Regions from separate parts of the Uliginosibacterium sediminicola genome, predicted to be linked through region 2. Evidence: predicted binding sites of a transcription regulator. Region 2 holds the regulator's gene; the other holds the start of a gene.

Region 1 (11,477 bases), on a different contig from region 2:
GCGTTGAAGTTCATCTGGATCTCGATACCCGTGCCCGCAGAGCTCTGGCCGGTCGCAACCGGCGGCAGGATCGCGTTATTGACGCGAATGTCCGACAAGGGGCCGGCGACGATCTTGCCATTGGCATCCACGCCATAGCCGGTCAGGTGCAGCCCGGAAGAGCTCGACACATAACCATTCTTGTCCAGCTGGAACTGACCATTGCGGGTGAAGCTGATGGTGCCTGCATCGGACAGACGGAAGAAGCCGTCGCCATTGATGGCCATATCGAGCGGATTGCTACTCGTCGAGATATTGCCTTGCGAGAACTGCTGCGCCACCTTGCTGATCGAGGTACCGATACCCACCTGGGTGGAGGATGCCGCACCATTGATCGCCGAGGCGAACAGATCCGAAAACACCGATGACGATAGCTTGAAACCAACCGTGCTGCCGTTGGAAACGTTATTGCTGATGACGTCCAGCGATTTTGCTGCGGCGTTCAGACCGGAAAGACCACTTTGCAATGCCATTTTGATATCTCCAGACTAGAGGATACGGACAACATCGGTGAGAGCGAGTTTGCTGAACCGCCCCGCATCGATGCTTGCGCCAGAATCCGAATTGATCACGCTCGTGACGGTGGCCATCTCCAGAGCGCTGGACTTGATCGTGTCCTTGCCTGCAGTAGCCGTAATCTTCATGGTGTAGGTGCCATCCTTGGCCGTCGTCCCGTCGGTGCTCAGACCGTTCCAGACGAAGTCGTGCGAACCCGCGTCCTGCTTGCTCATGGTTTCGCTGGCAACTTCCTTGCCGCTCGAATCCAGAATCGAAATGACCACCTTGTCTGCCGCTTCTTCAAGCGTGAAACCGCCGACGGCCATACCGCTGGACAGATTGAGCTGATCCCCCTTGACCAGCACCGAGTGCCCCAGCAAGGCTGAAGCCGCTTGCAAGGACTCGCTGGACTTATAGCCGGAGAGCAGCGTGTTCATTGTTGTATTGAGCTTTTCCATACCGCTGGCGGTATTGATCTGCGCAATCTGCGAGGTCAGCTCGGCGTTGTCCGTCGGATTCATCGGATCCTGGTTTTGCAACTGCGTGGTCAGCAGCTTCAGGAAGCTCGCCTGCGAGGTTGCAGTAGAGTCCTTCGTCGTCGAGCTGCTCGAACTGGTCGAGCTCGACGAACCCGATGCAGTATTCGCCGCATTGATGGCAGCGTAAATATCCGCTGTCGTGCTCGAATTCGTGGAAGTAGTGGTGGTCATGATGGGAACCTCGATCAGGAGCCGATGGTGAGTGCTTTTTGCAGCATTGTTTTAGCGGTGTTCATCATTTCAACATCCGTCTGATAAGCCCGCGAAGAAGAGATCATGTTGGTCATTTCCTCCACCACATCCACATTGGGCATCGAGACATAGCCATCCTTGTTGGCCGCCGGGCTCTTCGGGTCGTACACCATGCGCAAGGGCGCAGCGCTTTCGACCACCTGCAAGACCTGCACGCCCTGAGCATAGGGGTTGTTGCCTTGCTGACGCGCCTGGAACACCACTTGTTTGGCGCGATAGGGTTGGCCATCAGGCCCCGCTACGCTATCGGCGTTGGCCATGTTGCTCGCCGTGGTGTTCAGACGCAGCGACTGCGCATGCATGGCCGAACTGGCGATTCCGAAAACATCAAACAGGCTCATGATGCGACTCCTCAGCCCTGACCCGTAATCGCCGCCTGCATGCTCTTGAGCAGGCCATTGATGAATGAAATGCTGGCTTCATAGTGCAGCGTGTTTTCAGCCATTGCGGCGCGCTCCACATCCATATCCACGGTGTTGCCATCAACACTCGATTGCGTCTCCGGGCGATATTGCAGATTCGGCGCAGTGGCAACGCCGGCAGCGGCCACATGGTTGGCTGCAGTGGTCGACAAAGCCAGCGGAGCAACGCGGCCGGCCAAGGCGCCATGCAGCGCGCTGCCGAAGTCGATGTCGCGTGCCTTGTAGTTCGGCGTATCTGCGTTGGCAATATTGGAAGCAATCAGCGCCTGACGCTGGGAACGCAGATCCAGCGCGGTCTGATGAAAGCGCAATGCGTCGTCAAGTCTGCTCATTTGCTCTGCTCCAGAATTCTTGTTGTTCACCAGCACCGGACCTTGATCAAGCTTGGGCTCTGCAAAACGCTTGCCTTGTTTCCTGAACATTTCCGTCTCCCGAATCCAGCGGCAATGGACCGCGTGCTCGACAGGCATATCGCAGCTTCCGTGCCAGCGCCAAAACGATCGAAAAACGGCCAAATACCACTTACAAAGCGGCAAAACGGCAGCTCGCCCCGGCAGTGCGGCGGCAGGCAACGGCAAACATTGCCGGTCAATGGAAGTAGGGTGTTTTGGTGGATCTGTTCTGCGCCCGAGCGGCACTTGATCCGTGTTTGAATCGGGCTAGCGCCCAATTCCGGCGAGCACTGTTCTGCCAGTCAAACCATGAAGCCCGTCATCACCGCCCTGCTCTGCGCGCTCCTGCTCTCAAGCACCGCCCAGGCTGCAACGCCCGAGGCTTTGCGCGAGCTGGCCGAGCGCTTTCTGCGCGAACGTGCTCAGGGACTTGCCGGACAAGTGAACATCAGTGTGGCGACGCCCTCGGCGCGCAATCCCCTGGCCAACTGCAAACAGCCGGAAGCCTTTGTCCCGGCAGCGCAGAAGAACTGGGGGCGCATCACGGTCGGGCTGCGCTGCAGTGAAACGCCGGCTGCCTCGCTCTATCTGAGCGCCAGGGTTTCAGTCATTGGAAGCTATGTCGTGATGGCGCGGCCTGTCGCAGGCGGACAGGCGATCGGCATTGACGATGTGCGCCTGGTCGAGGGTGAGCTGAGCAGCATGCCCAGCGACATCCTGACTCAGCTCGACAGCGTGATCGGTCGCCATGCGCGACAAGCACTGAACAGCGGGCAGAGCTTGCGCAGCGTCTATCTGCTGGCAACGGTCAACGTACGCGCAGGTCAGGAAGTGAAGGTCATCGCACGTGGTAAAGGCTTCACGGTCGCCAATGGCGGTCGCGCGCTCAATACCGCCATGCAGGGAGAAGTTACACGCGTCCGCCTCGATAACGGCCGCGTCATTGTGGGTGTGCTCGGCGCAGACGGCATCGTCGAAGTCGCCGAGTAGAGCCGCCGGCCAGCAGACCGGGCAGCCAGATCAGTTACGTCTGCGCGGTGCCGACTGTGGTGCGGGACCACCACGTTGTTCGATGTGGCGGAAAGTGATACGGCCCTTGCTGAAATCATAGGGCGACATCTCCAGCGTCACCTTGTCACCGGCGAGGATGCGGATATGGTGCTTGCGCATCTTGCCCGAGGTGTAGGCGATCAGCGGGTGGCCGTTTTCCAGAGTCACGCGAAAACGTGAGTCCGGCAGCACTTCCGCGACAACGCCCTGCATTTCAAGGAGTTCTTCCTTAGCCATGATGAGTGTCCGAGTAGGCAGGACCTGCAACAGGTCTTGCAAAAATGAAAAGCGCAAAGCCCGGCTCACGCCGGGCTTTGCGCTGACTGACAGCAATAATCAAGCTGCTGTGATGTTCGAAGCTTGCTGACCCTTGGGGCCATTGACGAGCTCGAAATTGACGCGCTGACCTTCGGTCAGGGTCTTGAAACCTGCGCTCTGAATTGCAGAGAAATGTGCGAAAAGGTCCTGGCCGCCATCATCCGGCGTAATGAAACCAAAACCCTTAGCGTCGTTGAACCACTTGACTGTACCGATTGCCATGCCTATCTCCTGAAACGTGTTTGGGCTATGCCCCGAGGGACGATTCAAGATGACAGGGAGATGAAGGGCGGAATACCGGAAAACGGCGGGTACTGACCAGACAACAGGACTGACTTAATGATCGCTGGGCGCACTGTGCACTGCTTCGCCTGCGCTGGCAAGCTTTATCGCAATTCAATGCGTAACTTAGCCGCCCGCCGCCGCACCCGCCAATGACAAAAACATCTCAACGCGACTCACACGACAAGCTCACCCGCCAGCGGCTGCAGCATCGCCTGCAGCAAGGCCTGGCCTCGCAAACCACGCGCCTGCAGCAGGACCAATTTGGCCTGTGCTGCCGGCAGGCAGAGGTCCGCACCGCCCACCACGCCGACGGCAGCCAGACTGCTGCCGGCCTGATAAGTCATCATCTCGACCCGGCCATGCTCGCACTGGCTGATCGCCAACAGGGCAATGCCACGCGCCTGTGCAGCGGCCAGGGCCGCGAGGAAGGCCTCATCCTGCGGCGCATTGCCGCTGCCATAACAGACCAGTAACCAGGCTGCCGGCGGCGCCGGCAAGCTCAAGGCCGCCTGCAGCATGGCGACCGGAAAGCCCGGATGCACGCACAGCACCCAGACTGTGGCGGCGGCCAAGCCCTTCTCCAGCTCCACCAGCTCGGCCAGCAGCGCAGTGCGCCGTTCCGAGAGCGCCTGCTCCGCGCGGCGCGCCGGCAACAAGGCTTGCGCGTCCAGCTTGACGACACCGTCCTCCACCCGTGCCAAAGGCGAACAACGCGGCGAGACAAAGGCTTCCAACGCCTGGGCGCTGCGCTTGATCGCGCGATTGCCACGCAACACCTGACCGGCAAAACACACCATGACTTCCTGCAGCTGCGCGGTGGCGGCCACGGCCAGCGCATCGCTGAAATTGCGTGGTGCGTCAGAGTTTTCATACGCCAACGGATACTGTGATCCCGTCAGCACCACCGGCTTGTCGATACCCGGCAGCAAATAGGACAGCGCTGCGGCCGTCCAGGCCAGGGTGTCGGTGCCATGCAAGACTACGAAACCATCGAAGTGCGACCAGGCTGCCAGCAGGCTGCGTGCGATCTGCCCCCAATCGGCCGGCTGCATGCTGGCGCTGTCCAGCGGTTTATCCAGTGCGCGCAACTCACAGTGTGCGGCGGGCGGCAACAAACCGCGCGTGCGCAGCACCTCGGCAAACAGCGCGACCGGCATGGGCGCCAGCGGCTGACCGGCCGAGGCAATCGTCCCGCCGGTATACAAGATCAGAATACGACTCAAACCAGCCCCTTCTCAGACATATCCATTTCCACTTCGTAGCGTATATCACGCCTTTCGTCGTCAGGCGCTCAAGCAGGCCTGTCGATCTTCCGCTAAACCAGACAGGGCCGACGGCAGACTTTCCCGGCAAGCATGGCTCAAACGCTGAAAAAGCGCTAAAGTTTGCATCACTTTGCCCGTTATGCCCGGTGTGAAGGTGGATCCAGAATACTGGACTGCCCTATCCTTGAGTTCATATCGAATGATTGGGGAACGCTTTGAAAATCGATAATTCAATAAAATCATCTGGCCAGGTAACTGGCGAGAACCGAACGCGCAGCGCGCGCGAGAGCGGCTCATCGAGCACCTCGTCAGCGTCCGCCGCGACGACCCAGGTTGCCCTGTCTGGCGGCTTGCAGCGCTATAACGAGATCCTCTCGCAAGCGCCGATTGTCGACAACGGCAAGGTGGACGAAATCAAGCAAGCCATCAGCAATGGTGATTTCCAGGTTGATCCGGAAAAAGTCGCTGACGGTCTGATTGAAAGTGTCCGTCAGATGCTGGCTGCGCAACCTAGTGCCGCGTGAACACGGCTAACGACCTAGGCGCCTTGCGCCAGCGTCTGCTCGCCCTGCTGGGCGCCGAGCGTGAGCTGGTCAAGAAATTCATCGAGCTTCTCAACGAGGAGCGCGAGATTCTGCTGCAACCGGACATGGAACCACTGTTCGGCCTTGCAGAGCGCAAAGGTCAGTTGGCGCGACAGCTTGACCAGCTGGCGACCGTGCGTAGTGGCATCCTGACCCAGGCGCGTGTCACAGCAGACCGCGAAGGCATTGAGCAGTTTGTCGGCAAGGCCCACCTGGCCACCTGGCAGGACTTTCTTGCCGTGGTCACCCAGGCGCGCGACCTCAATGTGGCCAATGGCCGCATCATCACCGAGCGGCTCAAGCACAATCACCAGGCCCTCGCCTTCCTGATGGCGCACGCCGATCAGCCGGCCACCTATGGGCCGGATGGTGTGTCGCGCATGCGTCCGGGCTCGCGCATCCTCGGCAGCGTCTAAAGCCGCCTGTTTCAGGCGTCTTTCATGCCCAGGCGCTCCATCCGGTAGCGCAGGGAGCGGAATGTCACGCCCAGCAATTGCGCCGCGCGCGTGCGATTGCCCGCGGTTTTCCCCAGCGCTTCGATGATGGCCTGCTTCTCGACGCGATCCAGATAGTCCTGCAGATTGCCATGCACGCTGCCGCTCTCCTCGCTGGGCCCGCACTCGGGCTCCAGACGCAGATCGGGCTCATCGATGGTATCGCCCAGCGCCAGCGCCATGGCGCGCTCCAGAATATTTTCCAGCTCGCGGACATTGCCGGGGAATGAATAGCGCTGCAGCGCCTGCAAGGCGCCGGAGGTCAGCATCGGCGCAGCCTGGCCGGAAGCAGCCGACATGCGCTCCAGAATGTTGTGCGCCAGCGCTGGAATGTCTTCACGCCGCTCACGCAGCGCCGGCATCTGCAGTTCGATTACGTTGAGGCGGTAGAACAAGTCCTGGCGAAAATGCCCGGCATCGACCTGCGCCTTGAGATTCTTGTGCGTGGCCGAGATGATGCGCACATCGACAGCCTGCTCCTGCGTATCGCCAACGCGGCGCACGCGGCGCTCCTGGATCACGCGCAAGAGCTTGACCTGCATGGCCAGCGGCAGATCCGCCACTTCGTCGAGAAACAGGGTGCCGCCGTGCGCAGCCTGGAAGAAGCCGTCCCGATCCCCCTCAGCACCGGTGAACGCACCTTTGCGGTAACCGAAAAACTCGGACTCCATCAGGTTTTCTGGAATCGCGCCGCAGTTCACCGCCACAAACGGCGCTGCCGCCCGCGGACCCAGGTGGTGGATCATGCGTGCCGCACGCTCCTTGCCGCTCCCCGACTCGCCCGCCACATAGACCGGCGCCAGGCTGCGCGCCAGGCGCTCAATCATGTTGCGTACCTGCTCCATGGCCGCCGAATTGCCGGTGATGTTGGGGCTGTTCTCGCGCAGCACCGCCTTGCCCGGCACATCCAGAGCCGATTTGACGAGGGTGCGCAGCTGATCGAGCGACACCGGCTTGGCCAGGTAGTCAAACGCCCCAGCCTTGAGGGCGGCAACAGCGTTGTCCATGCTGGCATGGGCGGTGATCACCGCCACCGGCAAATCCTGGCAATGCGCCGAGACGTGACGCACCACATCCAGCCCCTCACCATCGGGCAGGCGCATATCGGTGAGACACAGGCGGAATTTCTGCGTCGACAGCAGCGCGCAGGCCTCGCTCACGCTGCCGGCACTGCAAGCCCCCAGGCCCATGCGCAGTAAGGAGAGTTCAAGCAGCTCGCGGATATCGTCCTCGTCATCGACGATCAATACATCTGCACCACGCCCGCGTACGCGACGATCTGCGTCGGCCTCGCTCATTCCACACTCCTCGCAATCAATTGAAACGCTGCGCCGCTCTCGCTGTCGAGCAAAGTCAGGCGGGCAGCATTGGCATCGGCCAGCTCGCGCGCAACATACAGCCCCAGCCCGGTTCCCTTGGGATCGGTGGTGTGAAAAGGCTCGAACACCTGTTCGCGCTGCGCCGCCGGAATGCCCGGTCCGTCATCCCTGATGCACAGACTCACCCGCTCGGCGTCCAGCGCGGTAATGCTGATCTCGACCGAGCCCGGTTGGCGCCGACAATAGCGCAAAGCATTCCCCAGCAGGTTGCCGAGAATCTGCGCCAGATGCATCCTGTCGAATCGCAGCTGCGGCGCTCCGCTCACGCTCAGCACGACGCATTCGCTCACCGCGGGACTGTGCAAGGCGAATTCTTCGAGAAAATGGGTCACGAAAGCGCGCGCATCGAGTAGCTCCGGCACCGTGCGATCACGGCGCCCCACTTCCAGCACATCACTGACGATACGCGCAATGCGCGCCGCATTGTCCTGCACGATGCGCGACAGACGCTGCTGCATCTGCGCCCGCTTCTCATCGACCAGCAACTCAGCCGCCTGGGTGATCGAGGCCAGCGGATTGCGGATTTCATGCGCGATGTTGGCAGTCAGCCGCCCCAGTGCCGCCAGTTTGATCTGCCGCGCCTGCGATTCAATCCGCGCAAAGTCCTCCAGGTAGATCAGCTGATCGCCCTCATCCCCGGTCATCATGCGACGCAGATGCAAGGTCTTGCCACTGCGCTCGACGCGTACCCGGCTCTGCTGCAAACGCAGCGCAGCATCGAGTTCAGCCGCTCGGTGCGCAATGTGCTCGCCTTCCACCAGGGAGCAACCGAGAAACTCTGCGGCGCGCGGATTGCACATGCGCACCCGCCCTGCTGCATCCAGCACCACCACGCCATCGAGCAGATCCGCAATGATGCGCGCATTGATCTCGGTCTGGCGCTGCAGGGCAGCACCGCGCTGCCGCGCCAGCGCCTCGTGCTCCAGCGCCCGGCGCGCCAACATACGGGTGAGCAAGGCCACGGCGAAATAGCCCATGCAGATCACGCCGGTACGCGTCAGCTCCTCAGTCTGCACGCCGCGCAACAGGATGCGCACCAGCAACTCGGCCAGCACGGCCAGCGTCGTCATGGCGGCGAAGCCGAGCACCATGCGTCCCTCACCCACCAGCGCCGCACCCGCCAGGGTGGTCATCAGCAAATACGGCACCGAACTGCTCTGCGCGCCGCCGATATACATGCCGGAGGTGAGCACCAGCACATCGAAGGCGACCTGCCCCATCAGCATCGCATTGAACTGCTCGCGCGTCTTGGGCGTCATCAGCAAAAAGCCGACCGCCGTCAACCAGTAGCCCAGCATCAAGGCCGTGTAGAGGTGCGAAGAAGCGTCCCCCACGCCACCGACAATGCTAAACAAGCTCAGCAAGCTGGCGATAACCAGACGATAGAAGCCGAAGTAGCGGATCGAGACGCTACGCGGCGTATCTCCCGGCAGGAGCATGGCGCGGCGCATGTTCAGCCCGCCGCCGGTCCTTGCTGCGCGTGCTCGGCCGAGCAATAGAAGCGGCCATGCGACTCGACGCCCTCGCTGTGCGGCACCAGCACGCCACAGTGCGCGCAGGGCAAAACCTGCTCAGCCTCGCGCACAGCCGGCGGCGCCACCTGCTCGGGCTGGGCGGGTCGTGCCGGCCCCGCCGCGAACTTGCGGCGCAGGAAATACACGACAAAGAGCAGCAGAAGAAACAGCAGCAGACTACGCATGGATCAAGCCTTGATTCAGAGGGTCGACAAGCTTACTTCGCCAACAGGCTGCGCGGTACGACAAAGCTGTCGCGGTGCTCGAAAGGTATCGCGCCGCGATCGCGCAACACCACTTCACCGCGCAGGACATAAGGCACCCGACCATCGCTCTGCACCGCAGCGGCTACCCGCCGCAGCAGCTCGAAGGTACGTGCGCGTGCTTCCAGCGCAAGCGGCGTAGTCGCCTCACGGCTGACCACCAAGGGCTCGCTGCGTGCGCCGCTGGCCATCACTTGATCGTCGATCAGCAGATCAAAGCGCAAGCTGTCCACCGTGATGTCGATTGCGTTGTCATTCTTGACGCTCAGCTTGAGCAAGAGCTTGCTCTCGAGCAGATTGCCCCCCGTGACTGCCACATCGCTGAGACTCACCTGCGGCTTGTGCCATTGCAGGCTGCTGCAGGCGGACAGCGTCAGCAGCAGGATCACCAGACATAAACGTTGCCAAAGGGTTTGCAAGGGCTGCTCCTGTTTTGCGCTATTCAAAATTCGCCAGCGCGCGGATAATCGCCGGCCATGGAATACGCTCGAATCATCAAGGAAATCGGTCGCGGCATCAAAGGCGCACGCCCACTCTCGCAGCAAGACGCCTGCGCACTGTTCACCGCCATCATCGACGGTATTGTGCCTGACATGGAGCTGGGCGCCATCTTGCTGTCACTGCGCATCAAGGGCGAAGAGCTCGATGAACTGCTTGGCTTCAAGGCGGCCATGGATGCGCGCGGTGCCTGCATCCAGGTGCCAGAAGGGCCGCGCTGCGTGATCCTGCCGACCTACAACGGCGCGCGCAAGCAAGCCAACCTGATGCCCCTGGTCGCCAGCCTGCTGGCCCGGCGCGGCGTGCCGGTGCTGATTCAGGGGCGCCACGATTTCGACTCACGCGTCAGCCCCTTTGCCTTGCTGGAAAAACTGGGCATCGAGACCTGCAGCGATCTGCAGCAAGCCAGCGCGCAGCTGGCGCGTGACAAACTGGCCTGTGTGCCGCTGGCCAGCCTATTGCCGGGGCTGGACCGCTTGCTGGCGCTGCGCCCGCGTCTGGGCTTGCGCAACAGCGGCCACACCCTGGCCAAGCTGCTTGATCCCTGCCCGGGGCGCAGCGTTCGCGTGGTCGCGGTGACGCACCCGGAGTACCTGGAGCGGATGGAGCAATTCCTGATCGCGGAAAAAGCCTGCGCCTTGCTGATGCGCGGCACCGAGGGAGAAGCCTACGCCAGCCCGCGCCGCCGCCCGCGTTTGCTGGGCTTCAGTGAAGGTCAGGCAAGTGAGCTGTTCGAACAGGCCAGCGCGGAAGCGCCGCCGATTGGCGAGGCAGAGTGCGAACTCGACAACAATGCAGAGAGCATTTGCCGCATGCTCAGCGGCGAACTGGAGACGCCGCAACCTATCCTCGATCAGGTCGCGGCGCTGGCGCAGCTGGCGCAGGCCTGATCAGTCGGTCGAACTGGCCGAGGTGGCCTGATAGGCGGCTACGCCGGCATAGATTTCCTGCTTGGCGGCATCTGGCCCTTCCCAGCCGGTGAGCTTGACCCACTTACCCTTTTCCAGATCCTTGTAGTGCTGGAAGAAGTGCTCGATCTGGCGGATCAGCAGCATCGGCAGATCGGTGTAAGTGTTCACGTTCTCGTACAGCGGCGAGATCTTGGGGATCGGCACAGCCAGCACCTTGGAGTCCTCGCCCGCCTCGTCTTCCATGCGCAGCACGCCCACCGGACGGCAGCGGATGACCACGCCGGGGATCAGCGCGAAAGGCGCTTCAACCAGCACGTCCACCGGATCACCGTCGCCCGCGATGGTCCCCGGCACATAGCCATAGTTGCAGGGGTAGTACATCGTGGTGCCCATGAAGCGATCCACGAAAACCGCACCGCTGTCCTTGTCGACCTCGTACTTGATCGGGTCGGCACGGGCGGGGATCTCGATCACCACGTGAATATCATTGGGCACATCGACACCGGGGGTGACGTAGCGGAAGCTCATGAAGCGCTCTCTGTCTGGGTTCTGATGCGCTGCATTATATCGACAGCCGGCTTACGGCAGGCTTGCGGAAACTACGCATCCGGAACCTCAAAACCGGCATTGCGCACCGCCTCGGCAAGGACTTCGCGCGAACTTTGCGCCGGATCGAGCTGTACGCTCGCCTCACCCTTTTCAAGCGACACCGCAACCTGACTGACGCCCGGCAAGGCCGCCAGCACGCGTTCGACCGAACGCACGCAACCGCCA
Region 2 (11,477 bases):
CCGAAATCGAGGGCGAGATGGGCGACCAGCTGCCCGGTTTGCAAGCGCGCCTGATGTCGCAAGCGCTGCGCAAGCTGACCGCCAACATCAAGCGCACCAACACTCTGGTCATCTTCATCAACCAGATCCGCATGAAGATCGGCGTGATGTTTGGCAGCCCGGAAACCACCACCGGCGGTAATGCGCTGAAGTTCTACGCCTCGGTGCGTCTGGATATCCGCCGTACCGGCACGATCAAGAAGGGCGACGAAGTCGTCGGTTCGGAAACCAAGGTCAAGGTGGTCAAGAACAAGGTTTCGCCGCCGTTCAAGGAAGCGCATTTCGACATCCTCTACGGCGAAGGCATCTCGCGCGAAGGCGAAATCGTCGACATGGGCGTCGAGCACAAATTCGTCGACAAGTCCGGCGCCTGGTACGCCTACAACGGCGAGAAGATCGGCCAGGGCAAGGACAACGCCCGCGAATTCCTGCGCGAACACCCCGAGGTGGCCCGCGAGATCGAGAACAAGATCCGCGAAGCCGTTGGTGTGGCCGCCATGCAGGTCAAGGGCGAGTAAAAGTTTTGCGCAGTGAAGAAGCCCGCCGCCCAATCGCTCAAATCGACAGCCTTGCGTCTGCTGGCCACGCGCGAGCATTCGCGCCTGGAACTCAGACGCAAGCTGGAGGCCCGAGCCAGTGAGGGCGACGATGTCGACGCCGTGCTTGAACGCATGTCCGAGACCGGGCTTCAGTCGGATCAGCGCTTTGCCGAAAGCTATGTACGGAGCAAGGCGGCGCGTCTGGGCGCTGCACGCATCCGCCGCGAGCTTGAGGAGCGTGGCGTTGCCGGCGAGCAGGTGCGCGCCGCGCTCGATGAAGTGCTCGAGCACGATGAGCTCAGCCGTGCGCGTGGCGTCTGGCAGAAAAAGTTCGGGCAGGTGCCCGGCGATGCAAAGGAGTGGGCCAGACAAGCCCGCTTCCTGCAATCGCGTGGTTTTTCCGCGGACATTGTCCGCACGTTGTTGAGAGATCCTGTTGATGAGTCTGCTGAGGGTTGAGAGCGTACGCAAACGGTACAAATCGCGTACCGTGGTGAAGGACGTGTCCTTCCAGGTCGGCAGCGGCGAGGTGGTAGGCTTGCTGGGTCCCAATGGTGCGGGCAAGACGACTTGCTTCTACACCATCGTCGGCCTGGTCAAGGCCGACGGCGGCCATATCTATCTGGACGCCACCGAAATCACCCATCTGCCCATGCACCGCCGTGCACAGATGGGTTTGTCTTATTTGCCGCAGGAAAACTCGGTTTTCCGCAAGCTCACCGTGGCCGAGAACATCCTCGCCGTGCTGGAGCTGCAAAAGCTCTCGCGCAAGGAGCAGGAGGCGCGCCTCGATTCCCTGCTGCACGAGCTGAACATCGGCCATCTGAAGAACGCCGACTCCATCGCATTGTCCGGCGGCGAGCGGCGGCGGGTGGAGATCGCCCGTGCGCTGGCCTCGCAACCCAAACTGATTCTCCTCGACGAACCCTTTGCCGGCGTGGACCCGATTGCCGTGATCGACATCCAGAAGATCATCGGTTTTCTCAAGGCGCGTGGCATCGGTGTGCTGATTACCGACCACAATGTGCGTGAGACATTGGGGATCTGTGACCACGCCTGGATCATCAATGCCGGCGAGGTGCTGGCCGGTGGCCGGCCGCAGGAAATTGTGCAAAATAACCAGGTGCGCCAGATTTATCTCGGCGAACATTTCCGACTGTAGTTGTTGATACGCACCCGATGAAGCCCTCACTCCAGCTCCGCCTTTCCCAGCAACTCGCGCTGACGCCGCAGCTTCAGCAATCGATCAAGCTGTTGCAGCTCTCCACGCTGGAACTCAATGTCGAGATCGAGCGCATGCTGCTCGAAAACCCCTTGCTTGAACGCGAAGGTGCGGATGAGGAAGGCGGGGACGCGCCGGCGGTGCTCGAAATGCCGACCGCCGAAGCCGTTGCGGCGGCCTTCGAGACCAGCGAGCATCTGGCCAATGGCGATCAGGATTTCGAGCCGGCGACCACGGTCGAAATGCCCGACACCATCACCGAAGCCTATGATTCGGTCTCGGATGACGACATCGGCGAAGCCGCCGAGTGGCGTTCGGAAGCGAGTGGTACGCGCAACAACGATGGTGACGACGACTCCGACTTCCAGGAATTCCAGGCTGCGACCACCTCGCTGCGCGACCATCTGGAAGGCCAGCTTGCGCTGATGCCCCTGCCGGATCGCGACCGCGCCCTGGTCCGCCTGATCATCGAGGCGCTCGAAGAAGACGGCATGCTTCTGCAAGGGCTGGAAGAGCTGCTGCCGCTGATTCCCGAAGAGTGGGAAGTCGAGCTCGAAGAACTGGTCACCGCCTTGCGCCACGTCCAGCACTTCGACCCGGTCGGCATCGGCGCGCGCAGCTTGCAGGAGTGCCTGGCGCTGCAGCTCAAGGCGCGCGAAAAGACGCCGACCCGCGAGTTGGCCATCGACATCGTTGAACAATGTCTTGAACTGCTGGGTGCGCGCGATTTCGTCAAGATCCGCCGCCGCCTGTCCTGTGACGACGACCAGCTGCGTGCCGCGCACGAACTCATCTGTAGCCTCAACCCGCATCCGGGCGCGGCCTTCGCGCCGCTGGACGCGCGCTATATCGTGCCGGATGTGATCGTGCGCAAATTCCGTGGCGCCTGGACCGCTAATCTGAACCCCGAAGCGATGCCGAGGCTCAGGATTCATCGGGTCTATGCCGATATTCTTCAACAGAACCGCGGCATCAACGGATCGCTGTCGACGCAGCTGCAAGAAGCGAAATGGATGATCAAAAACGTTCAGCAACGATTTGACACGATATTGCGCGTGTCACAAGCTATCGTGGAGAGACAAAGGCAATTCTTCGATCACGGCGAGGTCGCCATGCGCCCCTTGACCTTGCGCGAGATTGCCGAAGAGCTGGAACTGCATGAATCGACGGTGTCACGCGTGACGACGCAGAAGTACCTGGCGTCAACGCGCGGGATTTTTGAATTGAAGTATTTTTTCGGCAGTCATGTGTCTACCGACACGGGTGGTGCCTGCTCCGCCACGGCGATTCGCGCGCTGATTCGTCAGATGGTGGCAGGTGAGGACAGCAAAAAACCGCTGTCTGACGCCAAGATTGCTGAAATGTTGGGCCAGCAGGGCATTGTGGTGGCTCGCAGAACGATTGCGAAATACCGTGAGTCGCTCAATATCCCGCCGGTCAGTCAGCGCAAGTCGATCTGAAGGAGCACTTCATGAATCTCAATATCACCGGCCATCATCTCGAATTGACCGAGTCCATTCGCGATTACGTCACAGCCAAGCTGGACAAGGTGATTCGCCACTTTGAGCATGTCACGGCCACCCACGTGATCCTCTCTGTGGACAAGCTCAGGCAGAAAGCGGAAGTGACGGTGCATGTACGTGGCCGCACGATCTTCGTTGAAAGCGTTGACGAAGACCTCTACGCCGCCATCGACAGTGTGACCGACAAGCTTGACCGGCAAGTCGTCAAGCACAAGGAAAAGACCTCCGATCATGGCCGTGAGGCCGTCAAGTACCATCAGCCCGCTGTAGAGAGCTGATTCCCGCGCCCCTCCGCCGCGCGCGGAGGGGCTGCAAACTTTTCCGCGCAGCGGGAAAGATATTCTCGACCAGCCGAAAATCCCAGGCATATAATCTGCGCGTCAAAGCGGCGTCATGCGGGCTTAACAATCGCTCCCAAGGCATGGCGTATCGGGTTTGATCACACTTCGTATTTTTGCGCAGCGCACGTGGCCGACCTCGCCCCATGAATCTGATTTCCAAGATCCTGATCCCGGACAGTGTTGTGCTCGACAGTCCGGTGTCTGACAAAGCCGCTGTGTTCACAGCCGCTGCCCGGATGTTTGAAACGCGCGCCGGCATCGCCGCCAAGCGCGTTGGTGATGCGCTCTTGCAGCGCGAAAAGCTCTGTTCCACTGGCCTCGGCCAGGGTGTTGCGATTCCTCATGGCCGCATCAAGGGACTCAAGGAGCCTCTGGGCGCCTTCGTGCGCATGGCCCAGCCGATTCCCTTTGACGCGCCCGACGGCAAGCCGGTCGGCCTGATCTTCGTCATGCTGGTGCCCGAGCAGGCCAACGAAAGTCATTTGCAGCTGCTCTCCGAACTGGCCACCATGTTCAGCGACCGCGATTTCCGCGAAGCGCTGGCAAGCGCGCCCGATGCAGCCGCACTCCACCAACTCTTTGTGCAATGGGATCCGCATGCGGCGAACCAGCGTCGCCCAGCTGTTTGAGGCCAATCGGGAAGCTCTGCGCCTGCGCCACGTCGCCGGGCGCCTGGATTCCTACATCACCGTCCACGACGATCGCGTGTGGGCGGCCGATCTGGTCGGGCACCTTAATCTGATCCATCCCACACGCCTGCAGGTGATCGGTGAAACCGAGTTCGCCTGGGCACGCAAGCAGGCGCGGGACAGGCTTGAACATCATCTGCTGGCGATCCTCGCCGCGCCGCCGCCGGCCATCATCGTCGCCGACGATTGCGAGGTGCCGGATATCATCCGCCGCAACTGCGAGGACATCGGCGTGCCGGTGCTGGCCTCGCCGCTGGAGTCTGCGCGCGTCATCGAAGTACTGCGCTCTTTCTTGGCGCGGCGCCTGGCCGAGCGCGTGTCCCTGCACGGCGTGTTCATGGATGTGCTGGGGCTGGGCGTGCTGATCACCGGTGACTCGGGCGCTGGCAAGTCGGAGCTGGCGCTGGAGCTGATCTCGCGTGGCCACGGCCTGGTGGCCGATGACGTCGTCGAGATTTCGCGCATTGCCTCGGGTGTGCTCGAAGGGCGTTGCCCGGAAATGCTCAAGGACTTCCTTGAAGTGCGCGGCCTGGGCATTCTCAACATCCGCACGATCTTTGGCGAGACGGCTTGCCGGCGCAAGATGCGTCTGCGCCTCATGGTGCACCTGCAGCGCCGTATGGGGCAGGACGAGCCTTTGCGCCTCTCGCTGGAGGACGAAGAGCAGGATGTGCTGGGCGTGGGCGTCAAGCGCATCGTGCTGCCGGTGGCCGCCGGCCGCAATCTGGCGGTCCTGCTGGAGGCCGCGGTGCGCAACACCATCCTGCAGCTGCGTGGCATCGATTCGACGCAGGAGTTTGTCGATCGCCAGCAGCGGGCGCTCGAACAGCAGGACCCATTCGAGCGCGGCTAGACATGAAAAAGCCCGTTCAGGTGACGGGCTTTTTCATGTCGTGCGGGCGATTTCAGGCGGCAGATTGCTGGCGTTCGCCAATGTCGAACACCATCGGCTCACAGCCTGCTTCCAGAGGCGAGTAGCCGCAGCCGATGCGGCCGTGCGGCGGCAGTTCGCACTCGCCATGGCGCAACAGGATCTCGACGCCATGATCGTCCAGCAGATAGGTGCCATTGGTGCTGTGGTCGACCAAGAGGAAGCGGCCGTCGCGCCATTCGATGCGGGCATGCTGGCGTGAGGCGCGGCGATCCGAAATGACCAGATCATTGCTCTCTTCACGGCCCGCCATCAGGCTGGTCTTGAATTCGGAGACCAGCAGGCTGGCACCGTGATAGCGCAGCAGCAGGCGCGTTTGCGCCAAACCTTCAGCGGCACTTGCGCTGCGTGGCGGCAGCGGCGTGGCGGATGGCATGATGGTCGGCTGCGGCGGCGGCACCGTCAGCGGGCCCTGGGAGTGGCCGGCGATCAGATTGCCTGATTGCAGTTCCAGCAAGGGTACGTCCTGAGTGCCGGTGTGTACCGACATCTGTGGGGCGCTGACGAGGTTGGCACGCATGCCTTCAGAGAGTTTGCCGACTGCTTCGTTCGACACCAGGATCTTGCCCGGCGTGGCGAAGGACAGCAGATTGAAGGACTGCGCGATGCTTTCGGGATCAATGCTGCCGTCGGCCAGGCAGCGTCCGGTATGGAGCACGACGCGCACCGACAGGCTGATGCCGGACACTGGTGGCAGCTGGTTGATGCGCTTGATCATGTCGTTGGCGGCCAGGGCGGCGCCATCGCCACGTGCGAAGGAGGCGGCCAGGCGGCCGGTGGTATCGCCGACACGGCTGCCTTGGTAGGCATGGACCGAGCGCTCAGCGCGTGCCAGAGCGCGTTCGACTGCGCGTGCGCCCTCGGCAGCGCCCAGTTTTTCGGACAAGCTGCCGGCGCCGGTGACTTCGGCGACCAGCAAGCTGGCTTCGGCAATCGCTTCGCGCATCATGTTGTCAGGCTCCACGCTCATTTACTGCGCCTTCCAGTCCATCCAGCGCACAGCAGTTTCGGCGCCGACAGGTGATGTCGTCGGCTCGGCTTCATCAAACAACAGATCACCACCGGACTCGGTGAGGCCGCGTTGCAGGCCCTTGAAGTCGTAGAGCATGCCATCGGCAAGATGGCTTGGCACTACGTTCTGAAGGGCAGTGCTGATCGATTCGATGCGTCCGGGGTGGACTTTGTCCCATTCCTGCAGCATGGCCTTGATCTGTTTGCGCTGGGCGTTTTCCTGCGAACCACAGAGGTTGCAGGGAATGATCGGGTAATCCATGGCGCGTGCGAATTTGGCGATATCGGCCTCGGCGCAATACGCCATCGGGCGGATGACGATGTGCTCGCCATTGTCGCTGCTGAGCTTGGGAGGCATCGCCTTGAGTTTGCCGCCGAAGAACATGTTGAGGAACAGGGTCTCGATCATGTCTTCGCGGTGGTGGCCCAGCGCGATCTTGTTGGCACCGAGCTCGCGCGCGACACGGTAGATGATGCCGCGACGCAGGCGCGAACACAGCGAACAGGTGGTTTTGCCCGCCGGAATCTTGTCCGTCACGATGGAATAGGTGTCTTCGGTGGCGATGTGATAGTCGACGCCGATGGATTCGAAATAGCGCGGCAGCACCTCGGCAGGAAAGCCGGGCTGCTTCTGATCGAGATTCATGGCGATCAGGCGGAAATTCACCGGTGCGCGCTCACGCAGGGCCATCAGCACGGTCAGCATGGCGTAGGAGTCTTTGCCGCCGGAGCAACACACCAGGACGGTATCGCCCTCTTCGATCATGTTGTAATCGGCAATGGCTTGCCCCACTGCGCGCGTCAGGCGCTTTTGCAGGCGGACGGCGGTATTGGACAAGGCGTCAGCAGGCGTGGGCGTGGCAGGAGTGGCGAGCACGGTTTCCATGGTGTGCGGGAAGTTTGAATTCGGACGAACGGCGCTTTTATTATAGGTTGTTGCAATGCACCAGGCGAATTTGTCGGTGCTGCGTGTTCGCCTGGTCAGGATTTTGTCACGGCTCGCTGCATTTCTTCGCTTTTCTCGGCTGTAGCGCGGTTTTTTCGGACGGGAGGCAAAATGCTGCTCGGCGCGTCGGCAGATCAAAGCCCGGCGCGATTACCCCATATGCTTATCAACGGCGGCGCTGGGCAGCTTCTTGAGCGCTGCTCTGCTGATGAGGCAACTCATTGCGGTCACCCATCAAAAGCTCCCAGTCGACGTCTCCGCAGATGACGTGGTCGGCCCCGTGGATGCGTACGTGGGCCGAGACCGTCAGACAGGTTTTGCCGCTGCTCATCGAGACATAGGGGCGGGTGACCTGCGGTTTGCCGGGGTGTTGCATGGCGCGCCGGAAGTAGGAGCGACAGGACCAGCGTGCGCCGGGCATGGCGCCGAGTTCGCGCAGCACCTGCTTGCCGCGCTGGCTGCCGGAACTGACGTTGACGCCCACCTGACGGCCGTCGGCATCGAGCAGGTAGAAGCATTCGGCGGCGGGCAGGCTGTCAAAGAAGGCCGGCGCCACATCCTCAACCCGGTTACCGCTCGACAGCAGGGCGCTGGCGTAGCCGATGGCATTGAGGTACGGGGCGATGCGTTCGTGGTGCACCTGGCGCTGTTCGGCGTTGAATTGCTGGTAGCGCTCCCACAGGCTCTCCAGTGCCGGGCGGATCGGCTCGGAATCGGACAGCGGGTCAATGCTGGGGCGGGCAAAGAACCAGCCCTGACCGAAGTCGATGTCGGCATCCATGGCGATCAGCGCCTGCTCCAGGGTTTCGACCCCTTCGAGCAGGACCAGGGCGCCGGTCTCGTGCAGCATGCTCACCAGGCGTGGCAACATGCGCCGCGCAGATTGATCGTGCACGATGCGCAGCGCAAAGGAGCGGTCGAGCTTGACCACGTCGGGCTGGATGCGCCAGACACGGTCGAAATTGGAATGGCCGGCGCCGAAATCATCGAGCGCCAGGCCGACGCCCAGCGCGCGCAAGGCGGCCGCGCCTTCTTCGAGACGGACCAGATCGGTGACCGCTTCCTCGACCACCTCGATCATCGCGCGATGTGGCTCGGCGCCCAGGGCCGTAGTCAGCGTGGTGACGATGTGGCGGCTGTTGTCCGGGTCGAGGCGACCGAACATCGCCGGATGCAGGTTGAAGAAGATGTAGCCAGAACTGTTGCGTGCATTCCAGGCGTGCATCAGGCGACAATCGCGGTCGGCAGCGAGCAGCTCATTGGCCGCTTCGGCCATCTTGAAGAAGTCCAGCGGGCTGATCGTCGTGCCGGTCTTGTCGTGCACGCGAACCAGGCCTTCATGGCCGATGACGCGACTGTGGCAGAAGCTGACGATGGGCTGGAACACGCTGGAGAGCTCCAGATCGCGCCAGCGCAGACCCATGCGGCCATTGTTCAGGGTGGCCTCCGGCAGGGCGTCGAGTAGTTCCTGCGGGAGAAATGGCGGGGTCTGTGGATGGTTCATCATGCTGGGTCGGGCTTCGTGTTAACCCCTAGATCGGAAGTATTAGTCCAAACTTGAGGCCAAGCGGAGAATTAATTGTTTCCCCTTACCATCGGAATCCGATAAACCCACAACATGTTGTCAAAACTCAATCCCCCTCAGCGCGAAGCGGCGATGTACCTGGACGGCCCCTGCCTGGTGCTGGCTGGTGCCGGCAGCGGCAAGACCCGCGTGATCACCAGCAAGATCGCCTACATGGTGCGTGAATGCGGCATGGAGGCGCGCAATATCGCCGCCATCACCTTCACCAACAAGGCTGCGCGCGAAATGGAAGAGCGCGTCGGCAAGCTGCTCGAAGGCGGTCAGGCCAAGGGGCTGACGGTGTGCACCTTTCACGCTTTGGGGGTGCGCATCGTGCGTCAGGAGGCGAAGCTTGCCGGGCTCAAGCCGCAGTTCTCGATTCTCGATTCCTCGGACGTGATGCAGATCGTCGCCGATGTCGCCGGCAACAAGGACAAGGGCGTGGTCAAGGCCGTGCAGTGGGCGATTTCCTCGTGGAAGAACGCGCTGATCACGCCGGACGAGGCCGTCAAGCTGGTTACCGACGAGTCCACGGCGCTGGCCGCCAAGCTCTACCCGGCTTACGAAAAGACCCTGCGCGCCTACCAGGCGGTGGATTTCGATGATCTGATCGCGCTGCCGGTACGCCTGTTCGACGAGCATCCAGAGGCGCTGGAGCGCTGGCAGAACCGCTTGCGCTATCTGCTGATCGACGAATACCAGGACACCAATGGCGCGCAGTACAAGCTGCTCAAGCAGCTGGCCGGCGTGCGTGGCGCCTTCACTGCGGTGGGCGACGACGACCAGGCGATCTATGCCTGGCGCGGCGCCGACGTGAAGAATCTGTACGCCCTGCAAACCGATTACCCCAAGCTCAAGCTGATCAAGCTGGAACAGAACTACCGTTCCTCCAACCGCATCCTCAATGCGGCCAATACCCTGATCGCCAACAACGACAAGCTGTTCGAGAAAAAGCTGTGGTCCGAGCACGGCATGGGCGAGGCGATCCACATCGTGGCCGCGCGTGACGCCGAGCAGGAGGCCGAGATGGTGGCGATGAAGATCTCCAGCCATCGCTTCGAGCATCGCGCCAATTTCGCCGATTACGCCATTCTTTATCGCGGCAACCACCAGGCGCGCTTGTTCGAGCAGCAATTACGCAATCACAAGATTCCCTATGTGATCTCGGGCGGGCAGAGCTTCTTTGATCGCGCCGAGATCAAGGACATCACCAGCTACCTGCGCCTGATGCTCAATGCCGATGATGATCTGGCCTTCATCCGCTCGATCACCACGCCGCGTCGCGGCATCGGCGCGGCGACCCTGGAAGCGCTGGGCAGCTATGCCGGGCAGCGCCACATCGGGCTGTTCACCGCGGCTTTTGAGGAAGGCGCCGGCGAGCATGTGGCCAGCCGCCAGTTGGAGAGCGTGCGCGAGTTCTGCAACTTCATCAACAAGCTTGAATATCGCGCCTTGCGTGAGCCGGCCGCGCAGGTGCTTGAAGACCTGCTGCGCGCCATCGGCTACGAGGCGCACCTCTTCGAGAGCTGCGAGCTGCGCGAGGCGGAGAGCAAATGGTCGAACGTGCGCGACTTCGTCGAATGGCTGGGCAAGAAGGGCGAGGCTGACGGCAAGAACCTGCTCGAACTGGCGCAGACCGTGGCCCTCATCTCGATGCTCAACAAGGGAGACGAGGCGACGGATGCGGTGCAGCTGGCTACCTTGCATGCCTCCAAGGGGCTGGAGTTCCCGCATGTGTTCCTGGTCGGCGTCGAGGAGGGCATGTTGCCGCACCAGAGCAGCATCGACACGGACACCATCGAGGAAGAACGCCGCCTGATGTATGTCGGCGTGACCCGCGCGCAGCGCAGTCTGACCATCAGTTATTGCGAGCGGCGCAAGTCCGGCAAGGAGATCCGCACCGTCGAGCCGTCGCGCTTCATCGCCGAGCTTGGCGATGGGCTCAAGCACAGCGGCGGCAAGAAGGCCGAGCCGGTGTCGCAGGAAGATGCACTGGCCAAGCTGGCCAAGCTGCAGGCCATGTTCAGCACCCCGCCGAAGACCTGACAGCATCCGCCCGCGACGCGCCGACATTCAGGGATCCGCATGGCGGCCATGTTGACCGGCGAACTGGTCGCTGGACGCATTGAAGGGTTAGACTGCCGGTGCACCCTTCAGTGTTTCCGGAGTCCGGCATGAGTTCATCCTCCTCGCGCACCATCCAAGTCAGTCCTTTCGACCTCGTTGTTTTCGGCGGTACCGGCGATCTGGCCGCCCGCAAACTGCTCCCCGCGCTGTTCCATCGTGATGCTGCCGGACAGATTCCGGACGATGCGCGGATCATCGGCGTGTCGCGCCGCCCGCTCTCGCGCGAAGCCTATGTCGACGTGGTGCGCGCCGCGCTGGACCAATTCGTCAAGACCGCCGACAAGACGCCCGAAGCGGTCGACCGCTTCGTCGCACGCATCCATTACCTGCCGGCTGATGCCTCCAGCGAGGCCGGCTGGGGCGATCTGGCCAGCTTGCTGAACAGTGGTTCGGAGCGCGTGCGCGCCTTCTACTTTGCCGTCTCGCCGGATCTTTTCGCGCCGCTCTCGCAGCGCATCCGCCAGTTCGGCCTGGTCACGCCGGAGAGCCGCGTGGTGCTTGAAAAGCCGCTCGGCAAGGATGGCGCCAGCGCTCGTGCCGTCAAT

The links. The regulator sigma-54, encoded in region 2, starts transcription at its own class of promoters, with help from an activator protein. The targets are predictions, from matches to a motif close to TGGCACGCTTNCTGCTNA.
Region 1: the regulator sigma-54 is predicted to act here: its motif matches at 2,221-2,238, upstream of flgB (flagellar basal body rod protein FlgB).

Annotation. Positions count from the first base shown of each region.
Region 1 covers NZ_JBDIVE010000002.1:438,374-449,850, forward strand. The annotation lists gene flgE (flagellar hook protein FlgE) at 1-512, opposite strand, end outside; gene ABDB84_RS05900 (flagellar hook assembly protein FlgD) at 528-1,247, opposite strand; gene flgC (flagellar basal body rod protein FlgC) at 1,262-1,669, opposite strand; gene flgB (flagellar basal body rod protein FlgB) at 1,681-2,082, opposite strand; gene flgA (flagellar basal body P-ring formation chaperone FlgA) at 2,452-3,132, shown strand; gene infA (translation initiation factor IF-1) at 3,163-3,429, opposite strand; gene ABDB84_RS05925 (cold-shock protein) at 3,529-3,732, opposite strand; gene ABDB84_RS05930 (asparaginase) at 3,969-5,018, opposite strand; gene flgM (flagellar biosynthesis anti-sigma factor FlgM) at 5,276-5,584, shown strand; gene ABDB84_RS05940 (flagella synthesis protein FlgN) at 5,581-6,060, shown strand; gene ABDB84_RS05945 (sigma-54-dependent transcriptional regulator) at 6,072-7,436, opposite strand; gene ABDB84_RS05950 (sensor histidine kinase) at 7,433-8,956, opposite strand; gene ABDB84_RS05955 (PP0621 family protein) at 8,971-9,216, opposite strand; gene ABDB84_RS05960 (LEA/WHy family protein) at 9,249-9,713, opposite strand; gene ybiB (DNA-binding protein YbiB) at 9,771-10,682, shown strand; gene ppa (inorganic diphosphatase) at 10,683-11,231, opposite strand; gene ABDB84_RS05975 (heavy-metal-associated domain-containing protein) at 11,303-11,477, opposite strand, start outside.
Region 2 covers NZ_JBDIVE010000001.1:426,081-437,557, reverse strand. The annotation lists gene recA (recombinase RecA) at 1-557, shown strand, start outside; gene recX (recombination regulator RecX) at 570-1,037, shown strand; gene lptB (LPS export ABC transporter ATP-binding protein) at 1,018-1,740, shown strand; gene ABDB84_RS02060 (RNA polymerase factor sigma-54) at 1,758-3,260, shown strand; gene hpf (ribosome hibernation-promoting factor, HPF/YfiA family) at 3,272-3,601, shown strand; gene ABDB84_RS02050 (PTS sugar transporter subunit IIA) at 3,808-4,293, shown strand; gene hprK (HPr(Ser) kinase/phosphatase) at 4,262-5,206, shown strand; gene ABDB84_RS02040 (FHA domain-containing protein) at 5,259-6,254, opposite strand; gene ttcA (tRNA 2-thiocytidine(32) synthetase TtcA) at 6,255-7,181, opposite strand; gene ABDB84_RS02030 (sensor domain-containing phosphodiesterase) at 7,408-8,748, opposite strand; gene ABDB84_RS02025 (UvrD-helicase domain-containing protein) at 8,860-10,851, shown strand; gene zwf (glucose-6-phosphate dehydrogenase) at 10,980-11,477, shown strand, end outside.